Regions from separate parts of the Metabacillus sediminis genome, predicted to be linked through region 1. Evidence: riboswitches for the same ligand, from Rfam matches in the RefSeq annotation. Region 1 holds a riboswitch; each other region holds the start of a gene.

Region 1 (7,878 bases):
CATTATTTTTATTTTCGTAGGACTGCTTGCCCAATTTATCGATGGTGCGCTTGGAATGGCATACGGGGTCACATCAACAACCTTGCTCCTTACCTTTGGCATAGCGCCTGCTATTGCATCTGCCTCCGTGCATATTGCCGAAGTAGCAACAACTGCGGCATCTGGGGCGTCCCATATTAAGTTTGGGAATGTGGATAAAAAAACGGTATTAAAACTGATTATTCCAGGTTCAATCGGAGCGTTTGCAGGAGCCTGTTTCTTAAGCAATCTTCCAGGTGATCTTGTAAAACCCTATGTATCGACTTTCCTTCTTGCTCTCGGGATTTACGTCACCATCCGCTTCCTATTTCTTGTCCGGCAGCAGCAGAAAGTAGAAGATAAACTTGAAATATCTGCTAAAAAAGCGGTTCCGCTTGGACTAATCGCTGGATTCTTTGATGCAACCGGCGGTGGAGGCTGGGGGCCAATTGCGACGCCAGTGCTGCTTTCCCAGAAAGGCACCTCAGCTAGAAAAGTAGTCGGAACTGTAGACACAAGCGAATTTGCCATAGCTTTATCCGCATCCATTGGATTTATTATCTCTCTTGGATGGGAACAGGTGAATTGGCTGTGGGCAGGAGCCTTAATGATTGGCGGAGTCATCGCTGCTCCGCTTGCTGCCTGGCTGGTCCGTAAAGTACCTGCTCATTTACTTGGAGTTCTTGTCGGCGGTTTTATCGTGTTAACAAATGCAAGAACACTATTGCAAATGTGGGTGCCAAATCAAAGTTTTCATCCAGTCATTTACGGTATTATTCTTCTTTTATGGGCTGCAGCGATAGCATTCTCTGTTTTAAAATATCGTGAAATATCACGAAAAGAGGAAGCGGGGGAATATCAGCTGTAGAGGAATTCAAAAAATGAGTGCATTTATCTAAATTTTAAAGTGAAAATCAAGCAGCAAAAACAGGGCAGCACCACGTGGCCCTGTTTTTTTGACGATATTTAAATTATGTATGGTAATGTTTACATCTGTTGATTGAAATGAATACCTGCAACGGAAAAACAGCCGAGTTTAAAAGCGTTATTCGTATAAATCGGTTAAGCATTTTTCCGCAGAAATAGACAAATTAATTAATAATTTACAAGAAATAAATACCTATTCATCTATTATTTGCTATAATATGACTTGTTGTTCACTAAATGGAAAAAGGAGTTATACTGATATGCTAAAAGACACCCGTCCATATCCCTTGTTGCTGGTAACGGTATTACTGTTAAGCTTCATCATCCCTACCCCTCCTGCCAAAGCGGAATCTATGTCCATAATGGGATCCTCCATGCTGACCTCGAAGCAAATGGGCGATTATGTCCTGCTAAACAATCCAACTCCCAAACTAACAACTGTTACAATCTATCAGCTTGCGGAAATTTATCTTGAAACGGGCAGAAAAGAAGGCGTCCGGGGAGACATAGCGTTTGCCCAGGCTATCCATGAAACCGGTTTTTTTAATTACGGCGGCGATGTGGTTCCGCAGCAAAATAACTATGCTGGAATCGGCACAACCGGAGGCGGAGTAAAAGGTGCATATTTTAGCACACCGGAAGAAGGAGTACGCGCGCACATTCAGCATTTGAAGGCTTATGCCAGCACCGAACCGCTGTATACCGAGCTTGCAGACCCCCGTTTTAAACTGGTTAAACGCGGCATCGCCCCATTATGGTCTGACCTGAATGGAAGATGGGCAGTTCCAGGCAGAGGCTATGGGGAAAAAGTTTTGGAAATTCACTTCGATATGGCAAAAATTACGCTTGCTATCCCAAAAGTGTATTTGCCGGCAAACCACAAATTGCCGGTTGCAAAGCTAATGATTAAATCAGAGGTACCAATGCTTGCACCTGACGGGTCCCTCTTCAAAATGCTGAACAAGGATGAGAGTATCCGAGTTTACGGTGTTTTAGGAAACAGCTATGACGTTGGCGGCGGGTATTTAATTGAAGCCAATAGCAGCAAAATGAGTGCGTACATAGGCAGAATTTTAATAAAAGACTCAAAAACTGTGATATACAGCCCGGACGGATCTGTTCTCAGACCGGTCCTTAGCGGAGAAGCTCTTCGGGTTTATGATTACGATGAAGAGGCGTATCAGGTAGGCGGAGGCTATTATGTTTCCGCAGCGGACAAGCCTATTTATCACCTTGGCCGCATTCAGTTTTCAGCTGACACGGCTATGATTAGCCCGGATGGGACTGTTTACAGCACATTAAAAAAGAATACAGAGTCCCGCGTTTATGGAATTAATGGAAACCAGCTGGATCTTGGCGGCGGCTATACCGTAACCTATGATCCGCAGCAAATGAAATATGTAAATTAACCAAAAACCGGACAGCCTCTGCGGCTGTCCGGTTTTTGTTCTTCATTTAGGATGTTTGATTTTAAACAGTTCATTTAAAAGTTCCCAGTTTTCAGGGAATGGCTCCCCAAGAACCCAGTAGGCAACTCCGCGTAGTTTATAGTCCTGAATAAGTTTAAATTTAGCTCGGGCACTCTGTTCATTTTCAAACCAGACCACATGCTTTTTCCCATCGTCTCCTTTGTAGTAAAAGAAAGGAGATTGACTTTTATTGTCAAACTGAACTTCTGCTCCTTTTGCAACGGCAAGGTCAGCAGCTTCCTGAGGAGCAATTCTTTTAGCAAAGGCACTTCCTTTCTTATAAGGAAGGACCCAATCATATCCATAAAGCGGAGCACCCATGACAATCTTTTCTCTTGGTATTTCTGTAAGCGCATAATCAACTACTTTCTTTACTTGTTCAATTGGAGATACAGCCATTGGGGGTCCGCCTGACCATCCCCATTCGTAGGTCATCAAGATTACAAAATCCGCCAGCTCTCCATGGCGTTTGTAATCATGAGCACCATGCCAAGGTCCAGCCTGCTCATCGCTCGTCTTAGGAGCAAGGGCTGTAGATACAAGATAGCCTTCTTTTTGAACCCGTGGAATGATGGTTTCCAGGAATCCATTGAAAAGGGCACGATCCTTTTCACGAATATGTTCAAAATCAATATTCAATGCTTTATAGCCTTTAGCTTTCATCGTATCAAGCAGGCTCGTCATTAATTTTTCAGAGGCTTTTTTGTCTGTGAAAATTTTATGGGCAATATCCGGTGAAAAATTTCCATCCATAAAGTTTGTAAGGACGAGCATTGGAACTGTGGAAGTGTCTTTAACGGATGAGAGCGGCTTTTGATCATCCAATGGAATCAGGCTGCCGTCTTCTTTAACCCTGTAGCTGAAAAAGGCGGTATAGGAAAGAAGATTCCCCGTATTGCGGACTTCTTTTGAGGCTGCATTCGCATCTACCGGCTCAAGGAACCCAATAGTTTCGATTTTCCGTTTTTTAAATTCTGTCTCAGAAGGATTGGTATCCTTCGTTTTGTTGCTGATTTGATCAACACGCGGTTTCTCATTTACCTGATTGGCAGAGCGCATCATTTTGTTCTTCGTTTCGCTGTCATTAGCGTTTCCGGTATTGCCCATGCATCCGGAGAGAAGCATGGTGAATCCTAGAAGGAAAAGGGTCATCCTCTTCATTCGGATCCCTCCTTTTTTTTCTTAGATTGTCTAACAGATGCTAATTTATGCATGGGTGCTGAGAGGAAGGAAATAAGTGGTTTACATTCCTTTCCAGAATATTATTCGTCAAATTTCTCTGGAAAATGGTATAGTATTAAAGGAGATTTACATAGCTACGTGCACAGATTGAAGGAGGCAGCATCATGCAAATTGGATTAATTGGACTTGGAAAAATGGGCTACAACCTGGCCCTTAATATGAAAGATCATGGCTACGATGTCATAGCAAATGACGTAAGTGCAGAGGCACTTCAAGCTATACGGGGAGAAGGAATCGAGACGGCTGACAGCATCCAAATGCTTGCAGAAAAACTTCCTTCGCCGAAAATCATCTGGATGATGGTTCCTGCAGGGGAGATAACAGAACATGTCATTCAGCAGGTATCCGCTCATATGAGTGAAGGAGATATTCTGATTGATGGCGGAAACTCCAATTACAAAGAAACAATCAGACGGGGCCAGCAGCTCAAAGAAAAAGGAATTTACTTCGTGGACTGCGGAACAAGCGGCGGAACAGAAGGTGCAAGAAACGGGATTTGCACCATGATCGGAGCAGAACCTGAAGCGTTCGCGGCAGTTGAGAAGCTGTTCAAGGATCTTTCTGTTGAAAACGGATATCTTCATGCAGGCAAGCCCGGAAGCGGACACTTCCTCAAAATGGTTCACAATGGCGTGGAATACGGAATGATGCAATCCATTGCTGAGGGATTTGAAATTCTGGACAAAAGTGATTTTGATTATGATTACAAAGAGGTTTCACGAGTATGGAACAATGGATCGGTTATCCGCTCATGGCTCATGGAACTAATGGAAAATGCATTCTCTAAAGACCCGGAACTTGCAGGAATCCGCGGTGTCATGAACTCTTCAGGTGAAGGGAAATGGACAGTGGAAGCAGCGCTTGATTTCCAGGCTTCAGCGCCTGTTATTGCCATGTCATTGTTCATGAGATATCGTTCCCAGGAAAATGATACGTTCCACGGCAAGGTCGTTTCTGCCCTACGAAATGAATTCGGCGGACATGCTGTTGTGAAAAGTGAAGAGTAATTGATCAAAAATTGACCCCGCCGTATGAGTATACGGCGGGGTTTGTTTTTAAAAAATTACGGGTTTCTAAGCAGCGGAAATCTGTCTTGAGAACGGATATGAAGAGTCCTCCCTCTTCGTTTTAATGTTTAGCAATATGAGCATGGGGTAATTTAAATACTAACATCACATCACTTGTTTGAAAGGAGAATCACCCATGAATAAACGAAATGGATTAATTATTTCAGGTGTTGCTTTATCAACTGCAGGTGTTGCTGCTACCGTCTATTTAAAAGACAGATCCAGACGAGAGAAAGTGACAGACGGTGTTAAACAGGCTCAGGACAAAGTTGTTTCCATGTTCTCAAAAAGCAAAAACAAAGAAGAGGATAACTTTCCAATCGATAAAGGCGGCAATCCCGATCCTCAGGATGTCGAAGATAACAAAATGGTCTCTGAAGGAGCCCAGTACAGCGTCCAATACTATAATGATAATAAACAGCAGTAGGATGAAAAGCCCCAATCCTGATTTCCAGGATTGGGGCTTTTACTGTATGATAAATGCAGAGGTGATGAAAATGGTCAAAGGATCTCTTGTAGACGATGAAACCCGCTGCACCCATTACCATAGCCAGCTTGATATCATTGCGATCAAATTCTGGTGCTGCAAAGAGTATTATCCATGTCATATTTGCCACGCGGAACATGCAGATCATCGAGCCCAGGTTTGGCCAGCCGAAATGTTTGATGAGAAAGCCGTCTTATGCGGAAAGTGCGGAAATGAACTGACGATTCATGACTATTTGGAATGCGGTTCTGTTTGTCCGGAATGCAAAGGAAGCTTTAATCCGGGGTGCAGCGCTCATGCCGGCTTGTATTTTCAGGTTCTTTGATTATTTTTCCTGCAGTGGTATAATAATAGAATATTACCAATATTTAAGTTTGCTAGGGGAGCCGGTAGTCCGGCTGAGAGGAAAACACATGAGTTTTTGACCCTTTAACCTGATCTAGTTCGTACTAGCGTAGGGAAGCGGCACTGTTCATATATGTATGTTCAGCCCATTTCCCTACGCGAAATGGGCTTTTTTGATGGAAAAAACCTTCACTGGGGGTGCCGATGCGGCTGAGAGAAGCGATTCGCTTTAACCCTTACTACCTGATCCGGATAATGCCGGCGAAGGGAAGTGGTATGCAATTGCTTTTTTGCAGCCGCTTCTCTTACAGAGGGCGGTTTTTTGCTGCTCTTAAATTGGAGGAAACAGCAGATGGAATTTCATGTCGTTACAAATGGAAAGCTTGGATTCGAAGAAATCACCGAATTTATGAAACTTGCAGGTTCAAAGATTGATTATCTCCACATAAGGGAGAAAGAAAAAACAGCTATGGAGATTTATGAAGGTGTCCGATTCCTCATAGCGTCAGGCATTCCCGAGGAGAAATTGATTCTGAATGACAGGACGGATATTGCTGCGGCGGCAGGGGTAAGGAGGGTGCAGCTCGGATATAGGAGTCTTTCGCCTTCTGTGGTCAAATCAGCAGTTCCGGACATTCACGCCGGACAATCGGTTCATTCGCTTAAAGAAGCTTTAAGTGCCGAAGAGTCAGGTGCTGATTCCGTTCTTTTTGGACATCTTTTTGAAACGGAAAGCAAAAAAGGCGTGCAGCCGAAGGGAATTGAATCAGCAAAGAAACTGGCATGCCGGCTTTCCGTTGATGTCCTCGCAATTGGAGGAATTGAACCTATGCATATTCAAGCTTTGTCGGAAGGAAAGATTGCTGGATTCGCAGTCATGTCCGGAATTTGGGAGAGCAGAAGCCCGGTCAGAGCAGCAGAAGAGTATAGGAATGCCATTACGGCATGCAAGGAGGTGCGATTATGAAGGAAGTAGACGTATGTATTATTGGGGGCGGTGTAATTGGCTGCTCTATAGCGTACGAGCTTTCCAAAAAAGGATACAAGACAGCTATTTATGAAAAAGGAAAAGCCGGTCAGCAAAGCTCAAGTGCTGCAGCGGGTCTGCTTGGTGTACAGGCTGAATGGGATGAATATAATCCGCTGTTTGACCTGGCTAGAGAAAGCAGAGAGATGTTCCCCAAGCTTGCAGAAGAATTAAGAGCTGTCACAGGAATTGACATTGGCTATGAGGAAAAAGGAATTTATAAAGTAGCTGAAACAGACGAAGAACTTGCTCAGCTTGAAAAAACAGCCGCATGGCAGATGGGGACAGGAGAGCCTGTGCAGCTTATGACAAAGGATGAGCTGAAAGAAAAAGAGCCGCTGCTATCAAATTCCGTTCTAGGAGGAGCCTATTATCCTAAGGATGGGCACGTCATCGCACCAGCATTAGCGAAGGCGTATGAGCACGCTGCACTGCTTAATGGAGCAAAGCTATTTGAGCATACCGCTGTTGATGAAGTATTGATGGATAACGGAAAAGCTGCAGGAGTGAGAGCGAATGGTGAGATGATCATGTGCGGCAAGGTGATTATTGCAGCGGGAGCATGGAGCACTCCGTTTTTAAAGACTTTTAGTCCTTTAAGTGAAACGTATCCTGTTAAAGGAGAAATGATCAGTGTGCTGAGTAAAGAAAAACTGATCAGTAAGCCTTTATATAAAAATGGTTTTTATATCGTACCTAAAAGAGGCGGCAGGTACTTGGTGGGCGCTACCGTGAAGGAGAGGGATTTTTCTAAAGATGTTTCGCTTTCCGGGATGATGCATTTGATGGAAACTGCAAAGCGGATTCTGCCGGCAATTGCCCAGGCGGACTTTGAAAATGCATGGAGCGGGCTCCGGCCTCAAAGTGCCAAAGGAGCCCCTTACATGGAAGAACACAGTGAACGAAAAGGTCTTTACGCTTGCACCGGCCACTTTCGCAACGGAATTCTCTTGAGCCCTGCTTCAGGAAAGGCTATGGCGGAGTTAGTTGTAAAAGAATCAGCATCCATCGGGAGGTAATGCAATGAAGGTGAAAATTAATGGGAGCTGGACGGAAATTCCAGATTCAATCCATTCAGTTGCCGAACTGGCTAAGCATTTGAATATTGATGGCAAGCCAATCGTAATTGAAAAAAATGCACAAATCCTGGAGCGGGAAGATCATCAGGATGAAGCTGTTGCACACGAAGATCATTTTGAAATCGTTACATTTGTAGGAGGCGGATAACATGCTGAAAATAGGACCCCTTTCATTTCAATCAAGACTGCTGCTTGGAACGGGAAAATATCCCGATTT
Region 2 (7,878 bases), 1.8 Mb from region 1:
GAGGATCATAAAACGGGACAAATTCTGAACACAGAGCAATGCTACGAAGCGCTGGCGGAATTCGGAGAGGAGCAACTAGATATGACTGAGATCCGCTACCGCTGGTCGGCACAGGATTTAAAAACATTAGATGGCGTTCCTTATGCAGGTCCTATCACGAAAGAGCATCCCAATATTTTGATAACAACTGGATATGGTCTATGGGGAATGACGAACGGCACGGCTGCTGCCCAGATAGTTGCTGATTCAATTATGGGGAAAAAGAACCCTTATGCAGAGCTATATTCTCCTCAAAGGTCGGGAAATAAAACCGCTGCTGTCCAATTTATTAAACAGAATACGGATACAGCAAAGGAATTTGTAAAAGGAAAGCTGAAAAGATCGCAAGAAAAAGTAGAGGACTTGGGATTTGATGAAGGGGCGAAAATAAAAGTCAATGGACATAAAGCAGGTGCTTATAAGGATCCAGCCGGAAACATTTCGCTGGTGAAACCTGTATGCACACATATGGGATGCGATCTGGAGTGGAACAATGGTGACCGGTCATGGGACTGCCCTTGTCATGGATCCAGATTCAGTACAGATGGAGAAATTCTCGAAGGCCCTGATGTGAAACCGCTCACCAAGCATGATTAAAGGGTTCTGCCACTTCGAAAAGGCAGATATAAAAGAAAAAAACTGACCAGCATCACTCCTTCCATAGAAAGCAAATACCACGGCCATGGGCCAAGTACTTCCAGAAGGGATCCCCCTGCTGGTTTTTTCATAATGTATAAGTAGTTTGAGTTTAGAAGATGATTGATCCAAAAAACTGCGGCTGCATACAGATTGACCAGCATAGCTGTGATCCAGAGAGATCGCAGTGATGGCCTGAAGCCCTTTGCAGCAAAAAGAAGGCATGCCATGATCACTCCTGCATGAGATACAAAAAACGTGAAGAAAACAGGATGTGGAAATGTATAGGGACCAAGATCCGGGCTAACGATTGCTTGAAATGAACTTGCAATTCCTGCATACCAGAGAAATTGAAAAAGGGCTTTATTTTTTGTAAAAGTCATGATTATTGCCAGGATAACAGCAAGATCACTTAAATGAAGCGGGAGATCCGAAGCCAGAGACCATCTTCCAGCTGATAGCTTCCATAGCTGTTCAAGCACTTCAGACGACAATAGGACAAATCCAAAAGAATACCGGGCTGCGTTAAAATGATAACGGAGAATAAATACAAGTGCCATGGCAGTAAAAGTTACGAATAGCGCCAAAATGTGTGCTTCAGAAAAAATATGAAAAGCCTTGTCCAAAATGTCATCACCTCTGAATCATCATCCGCTAATCTATGGGGATTTATTCAATCGTGCATCCAGTTTACTAAGAATAGCAAAGCCTTTAACCCGCTGCCGGATTATTCCGGTATACTTCCCGGCAGAAATTCAGCTGTTTACCTGCTAATGTGCAAAAAAGAGGAGACCGGCCACAGCCTTCTCCTCTTCGTTATTTGTCACATGCCAATCCGTCTCCATCCCGGTCCAGTCTATGCGGATCTCCGGGGCCTGCTGCTTCAAAAAAGGCCTGGGCTTCCTCATGGCCGGAAAAATCACCACAATCCTTATCCGGCCCTTTTGGGTCGAATTGCTGATTTGCTTGAGAATTTTCTCCTTTAGATGGCTCCTCTGGCACCTGATCATTCACTTCATCTTCAAATCCGCGATCAGTGGCATAATTTTCAAGTGACCATATTTTCCGTTCTTCTTTTTTTGCCTTTGCCTCTGCTTCCTTAAATTGATCCAGATATTTTGTATTAGGCGGGTATACAGCTACCCTTGCAAGCCCTTCTTTTAAGAGGCGTTTGTTGTACATTTGTCCGTCCATCCATATGTATGCGAGCAAACGGCCAAAACGGTCTCTTTCCTCTACTCCTAATTCAAGTTCAATTTCCTTCCCTTCCAATTGCTCCTTTGTATAGGCTGAGGCCTCTTTGGCAAATGGCTGAGGGTTTCCTTCGTATTTCCCTCTGCTTTCGGGCGTATCAATTAATATAAGACGGACTTTTTCCGTTGCCCCATTTTTAAGTTCTGCTTTCAGTGTATCTCCATCTGTAACAGAAAGTACGGTTGCTGGAACCGTATTTCCCTTTTCTTCCTCTAATACAGCGCTTTTTTCATCTCCTTGTTTTTCCTGTTTCGTTTCTTTATTGGATGAAGAATGGGTTTGAACGGGTTGATCGGATGGCTGCGTCATCGCCGAACATCCTGCCAAGCTTAAATGAGTAAGTAAAATAATCGCTATCATCTGTTTTTTCAACTCTATGAAGACTCCTTTACTTTGCAGTTATATAAGATTATAGGTGCCAAATGAACAATATGTACATTGTTAAGTCAGTTTTCCACCAAAAAAAAACGCAGAAGACCATTCTGCGCCATCATTTTGGTTAACTTTTAGCATGTTCTGAAAAACTCTTACTGGCAGGAAGTACAGTCATTAAAGCATTGAGTATAGTTGAGAGGGAAGAGTGTCCGGCATACATTCGCGCAATAACGGGAGCAGCTTCCAGAGCTTACCTGGCTGCATCCGCAGTTCCTGCGGCGGTCTGACATTCCTTCTGTCTGTCCGTTTCCGCACGACTTGCGGCCGTGATCGGACGTTCCTTTTCTGCTGCGATGACAGGATGAACCCGCCAATTCATCCAAATAGAGTCTTGGCTTACTGCCAGAATTGCATCTATTTCGAGAACTCATAATATCCCCTCCTTTCCCTAATAGAGTATTCAGACTCTATCAGTTGGAGGCGACGAATATCCCTGCTGCTTCTATTATTCTATGATTCAGCGGGGTGCCCATAGGATAATTCCTGCACCGATCAGACAGATAACGGCTCCTAATGTGTCATAGAAATCAGGTGCTTTTCCATCTACTCCCCAACCCCATAGTAAAGCGAGAACGATAAATAATCCTCCGTACGCTGCATACACTCTGCCGAAATCAGGAAAATCCTGCAGGGCCGGCAATATGCCATACACAACCAGCACTGCCCCGCCAATGATTCCGTACCATATTGGAAGACCGTTCTTTATCCATAGCCAAATTAAATAGCCTCCACCAATTTCCGCTAAACCCGCTAATACAAATAAAATGATAGATTTGATCATAGTCCACATACTTTCTGTGCTTTATTCATAGCAAATATTAAATCAAGTGAACGAATCTTACAAGCTTAGCCTTCTCCTAAAACTTCCTATTTTCAAGTGGATGACTAGACCTGCAGAAAAGAGTATGATAGGTTTAACCATACTTTATATTAATGAAAGCTAAGTCGGGATTTGTTTGTTCCCTGAGGTGATAAATAGGATGAATATTGATGCTGAATTAACTGCGAAAGTTTCCGTAAAAAGTGTAGACCCTCTTGAACCGGTTCATGTAAAAAATATACCGCAAGGCTGGAAATTGCTTGGCCGCGGAAACTATGCGGCCGTTTTCGTAAACGAAGGACTCCCAGGAAAAATTGTTAAGCTTTATGCAGAAAACCGCGAAGGCGCCGATAAAGAAAGACAAGTATACCAAATACTTGGCGATCACCCAGCATACTCGGTCATGTTCAGCTATAGTGACCGTTATCTCATATTAAAAAAACTGGAGGGCATCACTCTTTACGATGCTCTTAGAAAAGGTGTTTACATCCCTGAAAAAGTCATAAAAGATGTAGACGACGCCATTGCATATGCCAGGGAAAAGGGATTAAACCCCACGGATATACACGGAAAAAATGTCATGATGAAGGATGGCCGCGGCTATATTGTGGACGTCTCTGATTTTTTAGAAGTGTTTGATTGTCCAAGGTGGAAGGATTTCAAAAAGGCCTACTACCGGATATACCTTCCCCTTTCAAGATTCAGAAAATGGAAGATTCCGCGCTGGATGCTCGAACGGATTCGCAAAGGCTATCAGAAATACCTGAAGATTAACGGATATTACAAAAGAAAGAAAAAGAGCAAAGAAACAAAACGCCTCGCTAAGAAAAGCTAGGCGTTTTGTTTTCTTTCTCTACCGGGTTATCTCTTTCTTCAGAGCTCTGGCAGCTGCGGCGGGATTTTCCGATCTGCTGATGCTTGAAATGGCCGATACTCCATCTGCTCCCGCCTTTACAACGTTCTTCGCATTCTCAGCCGTTATTCCGCCAATCCCTACCATTGGAATATCAATGCCTGCTTGCTTGATCTCCTCGATTACAGCGGTGCCTTTCGCTTCCTTCGCATCCTCTTTGGATGAAGTCGGAAAGACAGGACCCACCCCAATGTAATCTGCCCCATCGGCTAAAGCACGCTTTGCCTCTTCTGCGCTATGCACGGATACCCCGAGAATCATACCATTTAAGCGTGTAATGATCTCACTGGCTTTGGCGTCATCCTGTCCTACATGAATTCCGTCCGCCCCTATTTTTAATGCCAGCTCCACATCATCATTTACAATGAAGGGAATATTTGAGTTTCTGCATATTTGCATCAGCCGGACCGCAAGCTGTTCAATTTCATCGGCTGGATGAAGGGAACCCTTGCCTTTTTCGCGAAATTGGAAGAGCGTAATTCCTCCTTCAATTGACCCGGTTACTACCTCTTCAATATCATTCGGACAGTCCTGTGTTCCTGCTATAAAATAAAGGGCCAAGTGCTGTTTTATCCGGTTCCTGTTCATATCTGTCTCATCCTCTTTTGGAAAGCCCAATGATTAGTAGGACCATGGCCTTCTCCAATTACAAGCGTTTCTTCAATGGCTGCCTGAATAAATTGCTTCGCTGTTTCCGCAGCTTTAGCAATCGTGCTGCCCTTAGCAAGTTCAGCTGTCAAGGCGGCTGAAAATGTACAGCCTGTCCCGTGAGTATGCCTTGTTTCAATTCGCTTGCTTATCAGTGCTGTAAACTCTTTCCCATCGTATAAAAGATCGGCTGACTCCTCCGTATTCTCTTCATGCCCGCCTTTAATCAGGCACGAGGAAGCTCCCATATTATGAATAATCCTGCAAGCTTCTCGTTTATTTTCCTCATTATTAATTGTTATTCCGGTAATTGCTTCCGCCTCTGGAATATTAGGAGTAATAACGGCAGCGAGCGGAATGAGGTAATCAATCATGGCCTTAACCGCCTCACTTTGAAGAAGCGTGCTTCCGCCTTTGGCAATCATAACCGGGTCAATCACAACATTTTTCCATCCAAAATTTTTTATTGAATCCGCTGCCGCCAAGATGATTTCTGCATTAAAGAGCATGCCTGTTTTAACGGCATCCGGAGGGAGGTCCTCCCCTATTGCAGAAGCCTGCGCGGATACAGCATTGGCAGTTAAAGGAAACACTCCATGCACACCAAGGGTATTCTGGGCTGTTACAGCTGTAACAGCACTCATCCCGAACACGCCAAGCTCCTGAAATGTTTTGAGGTCAGCCTGAATACCCGCTCCGCCGCCGCTGTCTGAACCGGCAATAGTTAATGCCTTTTTGATCATTCTATAACCCCACCTTTTCAATTCTTGCACGAAGAGTGACTTGTTCTTCAGTCACCAGAAATAGCTGGTTCAAGAATTCGACTTGAAAGCTCCCGGGTCCTTGATCCGCAGTTTTTTCAGCAGCCAGTTCTGCCGCGGTTCCATAAACAGCAAGCGCAGCCGCTGCAGCTGATACCGGATTTTTCTCAACTGCCAGAAAGGCTCCAACTACTGATGTGACCAGACATCCAGTACCTGTAACTTTCGTCAGGATAGAGTGGCCATTCGACACCTTCAATACCTGTTTTCCATCGGAGATATAGTCTGTCTCTCCCGTCACAGCCACCACCGTGTTCAGTTTCTTTGCAGCATGAATTGCCAGCTCTTCTAAGTCTCCTTCAGCTTCTCCGGAATCGACTCCTTTGATTGCCCATTTCTGACCGGCTGCATTAGCGATTTCCGCCGCATTCCCACGAACAACAGCAACCTTTACCTCTTCAAGAATCTGCTTAGCAGAACGTGTACGGAGCTCCGTTGCACCCGCTGCAACAGGATCCAGTACAACAGGAACACCGTGCTTATTAGCGGATTTGCCTGCAAGAATCATAGATTCCACAGTCCGCTCTGTCAGTGTGCCAATGTTTAAAACGAGCACTCCTGCCATAGCAGCCATTTCTGCTGCTTCTTGCTTGGCATCTGCCATAACCGGTGAAGCACCAAGGGCCAATAGCCCATTGGCTGTAAAATTAGCAACTACAATATTCGTTATATTATGTACCAGGGGATTTACCTCTCTTACTTTACTCAGCAATGCTCCTGCTTTTTGTGCATTCATTCCAATTCATCCTCTCCGGAAAGAGCTGCAGATAACCGGTGGGCGCCCATGCAAAAAGGCATCCCGCATAGAAGCGAAATGCCTTTAATCATAAAATATGATCAGTCATTACATTCTCCCTGCGCTGGCATTATCCAACAGGTTCACCCGGTCTACGGCAGATTAGCCGTACTCTCAGCCTGCTTCCACAAGCTCCCGATCCGTATTTTTTAAAGTAAGTTTATCCCTTACCACACGAAAAATCAAGCGTCACCCAATCTTCTCTTCTTCCTCGTTCCTGTCTGAAGCTATTTTTCCAAGAGATTCGTTCATTTTGAACATCACAATCAGCAATTCGCAATAAATCCGAATGGCAAACGGGCCCAGAAGCATTGTAAACAAACCCATCAGGATCTGCAGGCCGGGGGTCATTGATTCACCCGAATTGAACATCATCACCAAACCGGTCAGTACACTGATTCCGCTCCCAATATAAAAAATAATGGTTATTATGGCTGGTGTAATCATTTTATTAAAACTAAGAAACTCTTTCACCCGCTGTCACCCCTCATTTGAAATTCTCTTCAAACAATAGGTATGCAAGCTGTATCTTATACATTCCTTCACATAGGCACAAAGATTTAACTTTTAGAAATACTGGCCTATTTAAATTTTTCCATTCTAATCCATATATTTCTATATCCTTCAGAATCTTTCACTCTAAGGGGATTAACCCAAGACCTTTCTCTTAAATAAGGCATCAGAAAAAAACATACTGGTTCGATAGAGGCCCCTTAATCCCTATTGAATCATAAAGTCCACAACCTTCTTCCCCTTTTACAATTAGTTCATAAAAGCGCAACCATTTTCGAATAGAATATGGGTATATATATAAAAAGGGGAACAATGGAAAAAAGGGGTAAAGGAGAACTTTATGAGGCTAACCTCAAGGCTTTGCATGATTTGTTCAATCCTATCGGTCTTGCTATACTTTCTAGCAAAAATACTTTATTTCTCAAAGTTCGCCCACTATATGAATATTTCATCGATCCTTCTCGTATTCGTAATCGTAATCGCCTTCTTCTTTGATGATCATATAGGGTACTAACGAAAAGCGGAGGCGGCTTGCCCAGCCCCGACAAGCATAAGACAATCAGCCTGGGGAAGGTGAACTTTCCTTCCTCAGGATGAGTGGCTTATGACCTCGAGGGGCTAGCCGCCGTAGCTAGACAATGTGAAAAGCGGAGGGCGCTCCTAGTAAGGAAGTTCTGCTAAGAGCGCGGCGTCCTGCCGCAACGCAGAACTGACCCGCTTCGTGCGGGCCTCCGTGAGAGACGGTGGAGCTCTCGACCGAGAGGCGCTCAAATAAGGAAGTTCTGCTAAGAGCGCGACGTCCTGTCGCAACGCAGAACTGACCCGCCTCCTGCGGGCCCGAGAGAGCGAAGCGGCCGAACGGCTAGCGGCCGAAGCTGGACACCACGAAAAGCGGAGGGCGCTCCTAGTAAGGAAGTTCTGCTAAGAGCGCGGCGTCCTGCCGCAACGCAGAACTGACCCGCTTCGTGCGGGCCTCCGTGAGAGACGGTGGAGCTCTTGACCG
Region 3 (7,878 bases), 1.9 Mb from region 1:
ATGAAGCGGAAGCAATTCATATTCTTCAGGATCCAGAGACTGGCTATCCAGTTCGTTTCTGAATGCTTCTTCAAGCGCGTCATTCTGCTGGAACAGAAGAGTTTTAATCTCAGTCCCCTTCAAAAGGCTGGCTGCGGTCCTGCTTTTATGAACCGCTGCGTACACAATCTCAGGCATACCGCCGCATTCAGGAGAGTAAACAGCGGCCTCTTCTAAACTCATCCCCATTTTTGTTTTTGTACAGGGGTGGAGAGTATGACCATGAATGGCAAGCTGTTCAAAAAATGCCAACGGACTAAACGTCTCATTTTCAACGGCAAGCTGATGAATCCAGCTGATTGGGTTATCATATTGCTCCATATACGGAAGCCAGCTTTTCTGTCTTTTGGAAAACTCCTTCAAACTAAGCTGGTAATTTTCTGTACTATTCTGCAGTTCCCTGCTAAATACTGCTGCCTCCTCTGATTCCGGAAAAAGACCATATAATTGCAGCAGATGAATCAGCTGTTCAGGAGTTTCAATCCGGGTCGTTCCCGAGGACAGAATATAGGAAACATCGGAAATTTCAATCCTGTTTAAATAAAACTTTCTCTTTACCCCTATGCGGATAGATGAATCCTTAGAAAGTTCAATATTTATAGCACCCTCTTCTTCTTTATAGGGTATAAGCTTTTCCCGAAGCAGACATTGCATCAACCGATCGAGAATCCCTTTCTGAGCATTATGTATGTGGTTCATTCGTGATAGCCCTCTTTCTTTCGATAATGAGAATCAATCTCATTAATCATAATGAAAATGATTCTCTTAATCAATCGTTCGATAGTCGGATTCCTTCTTAATGTATGAGAGAAAAGACTCCGGCATTTAGAAAAGTGAAAACGCCTTGAGGGAATGAAGTTCTGCTGTATGCGCAACGTCCTGCGTGCCTCCCATACCTCAAGGGGCTGTGCCCTGGAAATGGACAAAATTTATACTTTCTTATCGTAAAAAAAACTGCCTAAGCAATAGGCAGCCCGTTCGTTTATGAACATTCATACATCGTCCACATCCCAATATCCTTAAATCCAATGCGTTTATAGATTTTGCCGGCTTCCGGGTTATCGTAAAACAAGCAGAGCTCGCGTCCCTCACTCAGTACGTGACCGCATAGCTCAAGCATGCACTGAGTGGCATAGCCTTTCCGCTTATGGTCATTGAGCGTACAGACACCGACCACCATCGCTGAGAGGCTGTTTTCAGCTGCAGTAGAGGCGGCGCTGACCATCCTTCCTTCTTCCTCCACATAATACGTTCTTGAAGCGCCCTTTTCCATGTTTCGGCGCTTGCTTTCCACACTCTCTCCCGCTGAAGTAAATTCTTCAATCTGTTTATGCAGCTCCAGAATCCGTTCTGTATCTTCAATCCCTGCCTTTTTTACGGTTACTCCAGGACGATGACTGAACGTCTCCTCAAGCTTCACGCATTTTGCATAATACAGCACACGTTTCTCAGCGCGCCGTTCAAGGAACGGCTCCAGTTTGACCGTTACCTCCTCAAGACCTGAAAGAATACCCCATTCCGGGTCCGCCTTCATAATTCCGGCAAAGCCGCCGGCATCAAAATCCCCATGGGAAAAAGGGATATAATTCGCTTCATATTTTAATAGAATCCCCTGAAGCTCGCCATCCTCATTAAAATCGCCCCAAACCTTCTGAAAAGGCTCATTGTACCCGAATGCTTCGATGTCCCCTATTATAAACAAGTTTTCAGCAGGCTTGCCGGAAACGTAGGAATAGCATTGTTCATGGTCTTTTTCTGTTAGTTGCCTAATCATTATGAAGCCCCCCTTATAGCTCTCTCTTGCACCTCAAAGAATAATAGTTTTCAGTCTCTGTCTGTGAATAGGAAGGCACGCAATCCTAAACGATAAATCCCTTAGCTTTGTAGAACGGTATTCCTTTCTGGTTCTGTTCATCCACGGATACCCACTGTTCCTGTGCCCCATATGTTTGAATTTGTTCCTCTGTAATGGCATTAAGAAGCAGCGTGCCAATCCCCTGTCTTCTTTTGGCGGGATCCAGATAAAGAACGAAAAGCTCAGAAGTGTGTTCGGCAGTCATCCCTCCACCGCCGGCTCCTGCTACTCCATTCTCACCAATTGCCGCATACCAGCCGTTCCAATGACGGTCAGTTTCTTGTATTTCCTTTGCCACCCGCTCTGCATTATAAAATTCGGAAATGGTACGTTCTATATACTTTTTGGAATGCGTTTCATTATATGTGTTCCTGTACCCTTCAGAACAAACACGAATGATTCCCTGAATGTGCTCAAGTCCTGCTTTAACAACGGTTATCATTGCTTTTCAACACATCCCCTTGCTGATATTAGCATTTATTATATAGAATGTTCAGAACCTTTTCACTACTAATTTGTAATTACTGTCATATATTTTATCAAGCTTAACTTTAAGGGGGATCAAGGAGATGCAGTATCAATATTACGAAGAATATCAGCGCCAAATGAACCAGAATGCATTGCTTGCTAAAGAAATAGCCAAGGCAATTGATGGAGAATACAGCGCGATAAATTGCTATGAAGTACTGGCAAAGCAAGCACCGACGCAGGAACAGAGGGAAAAAATTCTTGAAATTCAAAAGGATGAAAGAAGGCATTATGAGGAGTTTTCGCAGATTTATCTGTCGCTGACAGGACGCCAGCATAAGCCGAAGCAAATTGAAGAATGTCCCTCAACCTATGAGAAAGGGCTTAATGCCGCTTTCAAGGATGAACAGGAAACCGTTGATTTCTATCTGGATATCTCAGATAAAGCCACGAATGCGTACATAAAGCGCATTTTCAAAAGAGCGGCTGCGGACGAGCAAAACCATGCTGTCTGGTTTTTATATTATTTAACAAAGATTTGAATCGCCGCCTAATGGCGGTTTTTTTATCTAATCAATAGGATCACATTTGCGCCCATGACGGAGAACTTCGTAAATTGCCATTCCATCACTTGGATGATCGTCTGAGTATCGGACAGGCAGTAAAGCAAAAATAACATAGTAGCTTGAAAAGTAAGCAAACTGATAGAAAAATAAATGAGGCTCCAATACATTATGCACAATAAGCAGGTTCACAAGCAGAATGGAAAGAAGATTAAAAAGCGCTCCCCCTCCATACACCATGGCATGAGTAGCACGATTATCATACCTAAGACCTTCATACTGGCAAAAAGAATCCAAAAAATAAAGACGTTTTACCGTCAGATTTTTAAACGTAAAAAGCGGCTTTCCTCTACCAATTGTGAATGTTCCTTTTCCGCCAAAGGCAAGCGCCATAACAGTATGGCCTAATTGATGAACAAATGATGCGATCGGCAAAACAATGCAAAGTGACCATAGCAATGTAAGGACGTCCCGAAGCTCGAACATAAAGAAGCGCCTCCCTATTCATTGATGATATGTCTAATGTCCGTACTGCCTGTTTTCCCGAAATATCCTTGGTCAAACCTAATGATTATCCATGTCATTATTGAAACTTTTCATGTATGATAGTGGAGAACCATCCTATTCCAAAACAAGGAGGAAATGACTCATGCGCTTCGACGAACAGCCAGTGACAGTAGATGAAAATGTAAACGTTTTTGCGGCAATACCTGAGGACGGTACCGTTATTGGAACAGCCACACAGGAAGAGCTTCAGATGGCCCAGGAATTGGAGTGCAGGCACCTAGCCCACATGCGTCTAATGGATTCAAACATCCAGATTCAGGGAGCTTCCTATAAGGAGCTGCTGCAGGAATACTTGGAATTTGAAACAAAATCCGCTGAGTTTTGGAAAGCTATTTATAAAAGACTGGATGTTCCATGGGAATGGATCCTCCGAATTGATCTGGCCCACGGCTATATTTACGTTATTAACCCATTTGATGATGAAGTGATTGATTAATTGATTGAGAAAAGGCCGGCCTCCTGTTGGAAGCCGGCTTTTTTTGCGGAGAGACTTTTAGCTCTTTGGTGGCAGGACACTCGCGAGGGGTTATCGGCCGCTCCCGTACGGATATCGGACACTCCGCTCTTTTTATCGGACGTTGGTGGCTCGATATCGGTCACTCCGCTTTTTATCGGACACTCGTGACAAGATATCGGTCGCTCGCGCACGAATATCGGACACTCCACTCTTCTTATCGGACGTTCATGGTTCGATATCGGTCACTCCGCTTTTTATCGGACACTCGTGACAAGATATCGGTCGCTCGCGCACGGATATCGGACACTCCGCTCTTTTTATCGGACGTTCATGGTTCGATATCGGTCACTCCGCTTTTTATCGGACACTCGTGACAAGATATCGGTCGCTCGCGCACGAATATCGGACACTCCACTCTTCTTATCGGACGTTCATGGTTCGATATCGGTCACTCCGCTTTTTATCGGACACTCGTGACAAGATATCGGTCGCTCGCGCACGAATATCGGACACTCCACTCTTCTTATCGGACGTTCATGGTTCGATATCGGTCACTCCGCTTTTTATCGGACACTCGTGACAAGATATCGGTCGCTCGCGCACGAATATCGGACACTCCACTCTTCTTATCGGACGTTCATGGTTCGATATCGGTCACTCCGCTTTTTATCGGACACTCGTGACAAGATATCGGTCGCTCGCGCACGAATATCGGACACTCCACTCTTCTTATCGGACGTTCATGGTTCGATATCGGTCACTCCGCTTTTTATCGGACACTCGTGACAAGATATCGGTCGCTCGCGCACGAATATCGGACACTCCACTCTTCTTATCGGACGTTCATGGTTCGATATCGGTCACTCCGCTTTTTATCGGACACTCGCGAGGAGATATCGGTCGCTCGCGCACGGATATCGGACACTCCGCTCTTCTTATCGGACGTTCATGGTTCGATATCGGTCACTCCGCTTTTTATCGGACACTCGTGACAAGATATCGGTCGCTCGCGCACGAATATCGGACACTCCGCTCTTTTTATCGGACGGTCATGGCTCGATTTCGGTCACTTCGCTTTTTATCGGACACTCGCGAGGAGATATCGGTCGCTCGCGCACGGATATCCAACACTCCACTCTTCTTATCGGACGTTCATGGTTCGATATCGGTCACTCTGCTTTTTATCGGACACTCGCGAGGGGGATATCGGTCGCTCGCGCACGGATATCGGACACTCCGCTCTTTCTATCGGACGTTCATGGTTCGATATCGGACACTCCCATGCAGTCAATTCCCCTCTTACTGTACTTCAACTGCTTCCGTATCCGGCCATTGTTCCATCGTATAGGCCATTTCCCAAAATGACAGTTCGTATTTGCAGCTGATTGTGAAATGGCGGATCATTTTCTGTCGTTCTTTTTCAGATGCCTCCAGGGCAAGCTGGTCCAGTCGCTCTAGCTGTTCAAATACAAGTTCTTTAAACCATTCTCCTCCATAAGCCGCGATCCATTCCTGATAAATCGGTTCTTCAGGCTTACACTCTTTCAATCTCTCACCGATTTCATAGTAAATCCAATAGCACGGCAGGATGCAGGCAATGATTTCCCCAAGGCTTCCGTTGATTGCGGAACGGTACATGTGGGATGTGTAGGCATATGCGGTTGGTGATGGTTCAAAGGCCCGTTTTTCTTCTTCTGTAATTCCGAGCAGAGTTGAGAATTTCTCATGAAGCGATAGCTCCGCTTCGTAGGTTCCTTGCGCATGGAAGGCCATTCGCGCTGTTACATGAAGGTCGTCAGCCTTTCCGCCAGCGAGTGCCTGAACTTTGGCAAAATGGGATAAGTAATAGGCATCCTGCATGACATAGTAACGGAAGTTTTCAAGCGGGAGCGTACCATCGCCGATTCCCCTTACAAAAGGATGGTTGAAGTTTGCCTCCCAAATTGAATCGGTTACTTTTCTTAACTTTTCTGTAAAAGATGTCATGTTTGAATTCCCCCTGCTTCTTATGTAAAAATAAAAAACCGCTCTTAACGGATAAGAGCGGGAAAGATTAAGAATCTCCCACTTCCCTCCGCTGGTTCAAACCAGATCAGGTTCCAAGGGTCCCGGAGCATACTCCGGTCTCAGCCCCACGTTATGGGCTCCCCTAGTGGCAATGCGGTATTTTATTTTCCAGGTTCATCATAACATGCAGTAAAAAAACGTCAACTATCTCTTTATCACAGCTTCCGGAATTTCTTCCATCCACTGATGCTTTACCATGATTTTCCCGCCTTCTTTTGCAAATGAATAAATATCACGTGCAGCAATTGCCATTTTCAGAGGAAGATCCGGGCGCAAACTGTAGGTTGTTCCAAGTGCGTTGCTTGTCAACCCCAAACTGCTTAACAAGTTGATTAAATACATAATCAGTTTATCTGAATATGGAGCGGTCTTTGTTTCAGAAATGACTGCTCCAGGCAAGGCTGAGACAGGGATTCCACTATGTTCCATCAGCTTCCCATAGGATTGATACAAATCAATAGCAAGCTGTTCGCCTTTCTTTAAATACATTTTCACTTCCGGTTCTTTCGCTACTTTCCTTAACCCTTTCATCAGCTGGGCACCGAAGTTGTTGTTTTCCACAATGTGATAGATGATGGAAAGTTCGGTAGCATTCAATCTTCTTTTGCCAAAATGAAATCCGGATAAATACCTTTCATTTACAACATATTTAGGATGATCCGGCATCCCGATTACCGGTGGAATGGCGCCGTTCCCTACCTGCAGGAGGCAATTTGTACACATACCGAACACTTTGTTGGAATGGGCAGACGTTCTCGAAAAGAAGTCGTGAATATCATTTCGATACACCATTGACAGGTGCACAGCATTCAGCCCGATTCCAAGCTTCATCAGCATCCGCAGAAAGCGGATATAGAAGTACTGATCGAACAGCCTTTCCGCCTTTCGGTTCACATCCGTTTCATCAAACCCCTCAGGAATTGCAGCGCCTTCCTTTTGAAAAAGCTGAGCGATTTCTTTTACAAATTTCACTTCTTCCTGATAGGCATATTGAAGGATCGACGTAATGTCCTTTTGGGTTGTTACATCCAATGCGTGTTCCATGATGCGGAGAAGCATCGTCTTTTTCTGATAAGTGGACCATAAATTTGCTAATTCGGACGAAGACATTGGTTTCATACTGATTTCCTCTTTTCAAAATAAATAGATACTGTTATTTTTCCAAAAAGAGGTGATATTATGAGGACAAAAAAAGATGACCGGGAAGGCCATCTGCACATTTATTTTTTTCGGTTTTTTAAGGTTTTTGTAACCATGCTGATTGCTTTTTTTGTCTGCTCAGGATTCTTTTTTGCATAATCCACAACTTTTTTCAGGATGGACTGTTTACTATTCATGTAAAATCACCTTCCTTTGCCGGTTAGTATATCATAATATTTTTCTAAAGCACTCCAATTTGCTCCATCAGTGTGCCGGCAATTATGGTAAGTCCCACGACAAGCCAAGGCGGCAGCTTCCAATAAACAAGAAGGGCAAAAGAGACCAAGGCGAGTGCAAATGCAGACGCTGAATGAATAGCACTTGTAAAAACAGGATCATACAGGGCGGCAAGCAGAATACCAACGACCGCCGCATTTACACCCATGAGGGCTGCCTGCACTCCCTTTTTTCCGCGGATGCTGCTCCAAAAAGGAAGAACTCCGATGACGAGCAAAAATGAAGGCAGAAACATAGCCGCAGTTGCGATCAAAGCCCCTGGAACTCCAGAGATGATTGCGCCCACATAACCAGCGAATGTAAAAAGAGGACCTGGAACTGCCTGTGCAGCCCCGTATCCCGCAAGAAACACATCCTGTGTCATCCAGCCTGCAGGAACCACCTCTTTTTCAAGCATCGGCAGGACGACATGACCGCCGCCGAAT

The links. A riboswitch is a leader RNA that binds a small molecule or an ion and turns the genes downstream of it on or off. The one in region 1 is predicted to bind thiamine pyrophosphate.
Region 2: another riboswitch for thiamine pyrophosphate. It lies ahead of thiM (hydroxyethylthiazole kinase); the one in region 1 lies ahead of WCV65_RS16755 (thiamine phosphate synthase).
Region 3: another riboswitch for thiamine pyrophosphate. It lies ahead of tenA (thiaminase II); the one in region 1 lies ahead of WCV65_RS16755 (thiamine phosphate synthase).

The regions. Positions count from the first base shown of each region.
Region 1 covers NZ_CP147407.1:3,214,603-3,222,480, reverse strand. The annotation lists gene WCV65_RS16785 (sulfite exporter TauE/SafE family protein) at 1-886, shown strand, start outside; gene WCV65_RS16780 (glucosaminidase domain-containing protein) at 1,206-2,354, shown strand; gene WCV65_RS16775 (glycosyl hydrolase family 18 protein) at 2,397-3,575, opposite strand; gene gnd (phosphogluconate dehydrogenase (NAD(+)-dependent, decarboxylating)) at 3,761-4,663, shown strand; gene WCV65_RS16765 (hypothetical protein) at 4,860-5,150, shown strand; gene WCV65_RS16760 (CHY zinc finger protein) at 5,197-5,535, shown strand; TPP riboswitch at 5,580-5,688, shown strand; TPP riboswitch at 5,740-5,842, shown strand; gene WCV65_RS16755 (thiamine phosphate synthase) at 5,908-6,522, shown strand; gene thiO (glycine oxidase ThiO) at 6,516-7,601, shown strand; gene thiS (sulfur carrier protein ThiS) at 7,606-7,809, shown strand; gene WCV65_RS16740 (thiazole synthase) at 7,811-7,878, shown strand, end outside.
Region 2 covers NZ_CP147407.1:1,395,362-1,403,239, reverse strand. The annotation lists partial or broken gene WCV65_RS07445 (FAD-binding oxidoreductase) at 1-234, shown strand, start outside; gene WCV65_RS07440 ((2Fe-2S)-binding protein) at 208-636, shown strand; gene WCV65_RS07435 (TIGR02206 family membrane protein) at 633-1,301, opposite strand; gene WCV65_RS07430 (thermonuclease family protein) at 1,492-2,301, opposite strand; gene WCV65_RS07425 (hypothetical protein) at 2,457-2,735, opposite strand; gene WCV65_RS07420 (YnfA family protein) at 2,822-3,145, opposite strand; gene WCV65_RS07415 (serine/threonine protein kinase) at 3,345-4,019, shown strand; gene thiE (thiamine phosphate synthase) at 4,038-4,685, opposite strand; gene thiD (bifunctional hydroxymethylpyrimidine kinase/phosphomethylpyrimidine kinase) at 4,682-5,488, opposite strand; gene thiM (hydroxyethylthiazole kinase) at 5,490-6,302, opposite strand; TPP riboswitch at 6,401-6,511, opposite strand; gene WCV65_RS07395 (DUF4282 domain-containing protein) at 6,552-6,836, opposite strand.
Region 3 covers NZ_CP147407.1:1,024,579-1,032,456, reverse strand. The annotation lists gene WCV65_RS05595 (IucA/IucC family protein) at 1-738, opposite strand, end outside; gene WCV65_RS05590 (GNAT family N-acetyltransferase) at 1,022-1,813, opposite strand; gene WCV65_RS05585 (GNAT family N-acetyltransferase) at 1,899-2,336, opposite strand; gene WCV65_RS05580 (ferritin-like domain-containing protein) at 2,464-2,904, shown strand; gene WCV65_RS05575 (hypothetical protein) at 2,932-3,411, opposite strand; gene WCV65_RS05570 (hypothetical protein) at 3,575-3,928, shown strand; gene tenA (thiaminase II) at 5,249-5,935, opposite strand; TPP riboswitch at 6,002-6,110, opposite strand; gene WCV65_RS05560 (DUF3231 family protein) at 6,161-7,135, opposite strand; gene chrA (chromate efflux transporter) at 7,398-7,878, opposite strand, start outside.